One region of the Bacillus sp. CIS52 genome, then DNA from elsewhere that is predicted to be linked to it. Evidence: riboswitches for the same ligand, from Rfam matches in the RefSeq annotation. Region 1 holds a riboswitch; the other holds the start of a gene.
The links. Region 1 has a riboswitch for thiamine pyrophosphate ahead of ACH32G_RS02675 (ECF transporter S component). Riboswitches for the same ligand answer to the same signal wherever they lie in the genome.
Positions count from the first base shown of each region.

Region 2: linked by a shared signal. The riboswitch ahead of thiC (phosphomethylpyrimidine synthase ThiC) and the one ahead of ACH32G_RS02675 (ECF transporter S component) in region 1 are both predicted to bind thiamine pyrophosphate.

Region 1 is NZ_JBIUFR010000001.1:640,652-643,786, forward strand. It holds gene ACH32G_RS02670 (glycosyl hydrolase family 18 protein) at 1-765, opposite strand, end outside; TPP riboswitch at 914-1,027, shown strand; gene ACH32G_RS02675 (ECF transporter S component) at 1,209-1,808, shown strand; gene ACH32G_RS02680 (ABC transporter ATP-binding protein) at 1,795-3,135, shown strand, end outside.
Region 2 is NZ_JBIUFR010000001.1:1,036,722-1,039,856, forward strand. It holds gene thiC (phosphomethylpyrimidine synthase ThiC) at 1-1,717, opposite strand, end outside; TPP riboswitch at 1,840-1,950, opposite strand; gene ACH32G_RS04820 (Type 1 glutamine amidotransferase-like domain-containing protein) at 2,000-2,698, opposite strand; tRNA gene ACH32G_RS04825 (tRNA-Leu) at 2,846-2,927, opposite strand.

The DNA of each region.
Region 1 (3,135 bases):
CAGCCACGGCACCGCTTCATTTGTTTTCGCCGGAACCGATATCGTTAGCGCGAGCTGATGCTCTGAGAGCCTGGTTTTTAACTGCCGGAGAAATCCTGTAAACAGGTCCCGGTCGGCTTCCCTGATCCGTTCAAAATCAATATTTACACCGCCGTATCCCTTTCTTACGGTCAGGTAGACGATATTATTGACGAGGTTCGTTCTCGCCGTCGGGTTCTGCAGGACTTGATGGGCTAATTCCGGGCTGAACCCTCCTTCTGTCAGATTCGTGATAACCGCAAGCGGCCGCACCCTGTTTTGCCATGTGGTTTCTATCGCGGTTCTGTCGTTTAAATCATTCATGATATCTCCGTTCGGGCCAAAATGATATTCAAACAAAGAAATCGCCGATGAATAGGGTGCAAAATCATTAATGAGCTCTCTGTCCGCTTCAGGTGTCCGAATGACATAAAATTGGAGGGTTCCCGCCAGATAGTTGGAGATATCCGGAATTCTCACTTTCACACCCGGCCGCAGCCGGTTCGGCGGAATATCCGGGTTTGCCTGCATCAGCTGCATCTGCGGCACATAAGTTTTACTTGCGATAACGGCATACGTATCATTCGGCTGAACCGTATATTCATTAAGAGGGATCAAAAGCGCCTGCCCCGGTACGATATTCGTTTCCTCAAGCCCATTGACGCTTCTGATGCTGTCAACAGGGTATCCGTACTTTCTGCTGATGGAAAATAACGAGTCGCCAGACTGCACTGTATGAACAAACATAGATGTCCTCCGTTTCCTTTTGATCAAAAGGGCTCTTCTTATCTTTATGAATGATCTTCCGGTCCGATTCCAAACTCTGTTTAGAGAAAGGCTGTTTACAAATCAGACATGATCAACTATGATGATGTCATCATAAAAAACTGTATAGGAAACGCACTAGGGGTGCTGTTATCGGCTGAGATAAAACATGCGGCAGGCGTGTTTTGATCCCTTATAACCCGATCTGGATAATACCAGCGTGGGGAAGTGCAGATTGACCGGAGCGCAGGGTTTTTTCCATGCGTTTTCGTTCTGCTGCTGCATATTCCCTCGGATATGCAGTTTTTTATTTTTCATTAAAAAACGGGGGAGGACACTGCAATATGAAACTTACGACCAATCGTCTTTCGTAAAATCAACTCTTTCATACATACGACTATCCGATAAGAAAGCAGGAGATCACAATGAAAAATTGGAAAATGAGAGAAATTGTCGTCATGTCCGTCATCAGTGTTGTATTTGCTGTCGTTTATTTATTATCAACTCATGCAAGCAATATAGCGGCAGGGTTTTTCGGCCGGATGAGCTACGAACCGATTTACGGTATTTGGTTTATCGTCTCGGTGATTGCCGCCTACATTATTCAAAAACCGGGAGCGGCGCTCATTTCTGAAATCATCGCCGCGTTTGTGGAGTGTTTACTCGGAAATCCGTCAGGGCCGATGGTAATTCTGATCGGCATCGCGCAGGGAATCGGTGCGGAAGCGGTCTTTTTTGCGACACGCTGGCGGGTGTATACCCTGCCCGTGCTCCTTTTATCCGGTATGGGGTCTTCTGTTGCGAGCTTCATTTATGACTTGTTCATTTCCGGATACTCTGTTTTGAATCCGGGTTTATTAGCCGTCATGCTTCTCATCCGCCTGGTCTCAGGTGCGCTTCTTGCCGGCCTTCTCGGCAAAGCAATCAGTGATGCGCTGGCTTACACAGGGGTGCTGAACGGCATGGCGCTCGGAAAAGAATTCAAGAAGAAAAAGAAACAGGTGAACCAAGATGCAGGCATCTGAACCCCTTCTATCGGCCCGCCGTCTTACCTTTTCTTATGAGCAGGATGAGAAGCCGGTTTTTCAAGACGTGTCATTTCAGCTCCGCAAAGGAGAACGGGTTTTATTGCTCGGGCCGAGCGGATGCGGCAAAAGCTCGCTCGCACTTTGTTTAAACGGTCTGTACCCGGAAGCCTGCGATGCGGTTCAAACGGGAACCGTTTCCTTATACGGAACACCTCTTTCGGACCTGTCAGAACCCGCCGCCCGATCCATCGGGGTCGTGTTTCAAGATCCGGATCAGCAGTTTTGCATGCTGACGGTTGAAGATGAAATAGCCTTCGGTCTGGAAAATTTGCAATATACAAAAGAAGAGATGGACTTAATTATTGAGGACGTTTTGGAAAAATTAGAAATCACTCATCTGAAAACACGGACGATCGCCTCGCTGTCAGGCGGTTCAAAACAAAAGGTCGCGCTCGCCTGTATCATTGCGATGGAACCGGAACTCATTATTTTAGACGAACCGACGGCACAGCTTGATCCATATTCCGTGCGTGAATTGGTGCGGCTGATCAAAGAACTGCAGGCCCAAAAAGGCTTCGGACTTCTTGTTATCGAGCATCAGCTTGATCATTGGGCGCCGTGGATGGACAGGACAATTGTCCTTGACGGAACGGGTCAGAAAGTGATGGACGGAGAGACGGGCGCGATCTTTGAAACAAAACTTGAAGAGCTGACACAGCTCGGCATTCCGATTCCGCGGGTGATCTCATTGCAGGAGCACGTCAGCATTCCTTTTACATTGTGCAAAGAAAGACTGTTTCAAGAACCTGTACCGCCCTTTCCCGGCCCCCGGCCCGCCGCGCTTTCGGCAGAGGACGCGCTGAGTGTTCACGGGCTGTCATTCATAAGAGGAACAGACACCATTTTTCAGGACGTGAGCTTTTCCGTAAAAAAAGGGTCAATCACCGCGATTGCCGGCCCTAACGGAACCGGAAAATCAACGCTCCTGTCCGCCGCGGCCAAGCTCATCCGTCCTGTGAGCGGAGACATCAAAATAGACGGCAGACCGGTAGATTCCTATTCGGAAAAAGAGCTTCGGCGGCTGATGGGGTATGTTTTCCAAAATCCTGAACACCAGTTTGTCACAGATTCCGTCATTCAAGAGCTGCTGTTCGGCTTTGAAAACGGTCAAGCCGCAAAGGAGAAAGCTCTTCAGCTCTTAACCCGGTTCGGCCTGAGACGCTATGCCTCACAGCATCCATTCTCTTTAAGCCAAGGACAAAAACGCAGGCTCAGCGTCGCCACGATGCTTATGCATCAGGTGAAAGTTTTGCTGCTTGATGAA
Region 2 (3,135 bases), 400 kb from region 1:
CTTCATTGAGGGCCTCGTCTTCAGTCAGACCGTTTTCTTTCGCATAATCGCGAATATCCTGAGAAATTCTCATGCTGCAAAACTTCGGGCCGCACATCGAACAGAAGTGAGCCGTTTTTGCGCCTTCAGTCGGCAGCGTTTCATCATGATATTCCATTGCTCTTTCAGGATCAAGCGACAAATGAAATTGATCGCGCCACCGGAATTCAAACCGCGCCTTAGACAGAGCATCATCACGGATCTGAGCACCCGGATGCCCTTTGGCAAGGTCTGCCGCATGGGCCGCGATTTTATACGTAATGACTCCCTCTCTTACATCATCACGATTCGGCAGGCCCAAATGCTCCTTCGGCGTGACATAACAAAGCATCGCTGTCCCGTACCAGCCGATCATCGCCGCGCCGATCGCCGAAGTAATATGGTCATAGCCCGGAGCGATATCAGTCGTTAATGGGCCCAGTGTATAAAAAGGCGCCTCTTTACAAATTTCCAGCTGTTTGTCCATGTTCTCTTTAATTTTATGCATCGGCACATGACCCGGTCCTTCAATCATCACTTGCACATCGTGCTTCCACGCGATTTCCGTCAATTCCCCGAGAGTCTCCAATTCCGCAAACTGCGCTTCATCATTAGCATCCGCAATCGAGCCGGGACGCAACCCATCTCCAAGAGAAAATGCAATATCATACGTCTTCATAATTTCACAAATTTCTTCAAAGTGCGTGTACAGAAAGCTTTCCTGATGGTGAGCCAGGCACCATTGCGCCATAATCGCCCCGCCGCGGGATACGATTCCCGTCGTGCGTTTGGCCGTTAACGGGACGTAACGAAGCAATACGCCGGCATGGATGGTGAAATAATCCACGCCCTGCTCCGCCTGCTCAATCAATGTGTCTCGATAAATGTCCCACGTTAAATCCTCGGCGATGCCGTTTACTTTTTCAAGCGCCTGATAAATCGGCACCGTCCCCACAGGTACTGGGCAATTGCGGATGATCCATTCACGTGTCGTATGAATATCTTTCCCGGTGGATAAGTCCATCATCGTATCGGCGCCCCAGCGAATCGCCCACGTCATTTTTTCGACTTCTTCTTCAATAGAAGATGTAACAGCCGAGTTGCCGATATTTGCATTGATCTTCACATGAAAATTCCGGCCGATAATCATCGGTTCACTTTCAGGATGATTAATATTTGAAGGAATGATCGCCCGGCCGCTGGCTACCTCGTCTCTGACAAATTCGGGAGACACATGCTCGCGAATTGCGATAAACTCCATTTCCGGTGTAATGATGCCTTTTCTCGCATAATGCAATTGTGTAACGTTTTTCCCTGCCTTGGCCCGCAGCGGTTTCCGCTGTAAACCGGGATATTCGGCGGCACGGCCTTCTTTTTTATAGCCGTTGTCCTCAGGTTTCACGGCCCGTCCGTTATATTTCTCCACATCGCCGCGCTTTGTAATCCACTTTGTGCGGAGCGGCTTCAGACCTTCATGAATTTGAATTTGTACATCCGGGTCTGTATACGGTCCGCTCGTATCATAAACACGGACCGGCGGATTCTCCTCTTCCCCGAACGCCCCCGTTGTCGGACTGAGGCTGATTTCCCGCATCGGCACTCGTATGTCAGGCGAAGAACCCTTTACATAAACCTTTTTACTGCCTGAAAAACTCGACATAATAGAAATGTTCGCTTGCTGTACTGATTGATTTTGCATACAAATCTCTCCCTTATCCATTTGAATAACAGAACCAAGCTCAGCACCAGCACAAAAAAACCGGATTCATTGGAGAACCCGGTTTTGCAGTCAGAAAGAAACTATTATTGTTTTCCACAACAATAATAAAACCTTTACTTCCCCACGCTGGTACGAACCAGATCAGGTCCAAAGGGTTAAGAAGCCGCCGCTTCTCTCTCAGCCCGCTTAGACGGGCACCCCCAGTAACTATTCATTTCGGTTTCATCGTAACATAATTTGCATACAAAAAAAAGTATATTATCAAAATTCAGATAACGGAATGACTGGAAGCTCTGTTTCCCTTACGCCTTCTTCAGTATCAAAAACCCTGTAACCCTTTGCCGTTTCCCGGGAAGAGACAGACCGGAACAGCTGATCGTTTTTATAATGAAGCGCAGCGCCGTCATCAGCGGCATAGCCCTCCTGAAGTTTATTTTCTGAAATCAGACGGTGATACACCGGCCGGCGCTCCGCTTCTCCGTCATAGTGAGGACAAAAGCTTCCAGGCAAAAACCCTAAAGCTTGCAACTCTCTCAAATCTCCTGACGAATCTGTCACTCCTTCTTCAAACCAGCAAATCGCCCCGGCGCTGAGACCAGCCAAGATTACACCGTTCTCCCAAGCCTCACGCAGAATAAGGCCGAGCCCCCATTCTTTCCATAAGACAAGCATATTGCGCGTATTGCCGCCGCCGACATATATGATATCTTTCTTCATGAGAAAGGACCTGAGATCAGAACACGGCGGTTTAAACAGCGACAAGTGATCCGGCTGACACTCCAGCTTTTGAAAGGCCTGATAAAACCTGCCGATGTAATTCTCCGAATCTCCGCTTGCTGTCGGCAAAAAACAAACTTTCGGCTTTGACCGCACCGATTGCTCTAAAATATATTGATCCAGCACAAGATGATCCGGCTCCATGGAAAACCCCCCGCCGCCCATTGCAATAATCTGCTTCAACGTCATCACCTCTTTTTTCTCAAGTATAACAGCTCATTAAAAAGACGGTATTCCGTTTTGGATACCGCCTTTTTAATATTTTTCACAAGCCTTAGAGGGTATTTTCATACAACAAAAAAAGCTTCTACATATGTAGAAGCTTTCTTATACCGGTGGCCGGGGTCGAACCGGCACTCCAGAAGGAACACGATTTTGAGTCGTGCGCGTCTGCCAATTCCGCCACACCGGCATGTAATACGTCGTGTTCAACCGACGTATATAAATATAACATGCATTTTATAAAGTGTCAACGGTTTTAGTAAAGTTTTTTTAATGGTAATGCAGTATACACGATACAAGCAAGAAACTTATATTCATAGTCTTGACGCTTTTATTATATAAAAAAAGTGATCTGCAATATGCAAATCACTCTCATATATGTTTTGTAATGTAAAAAT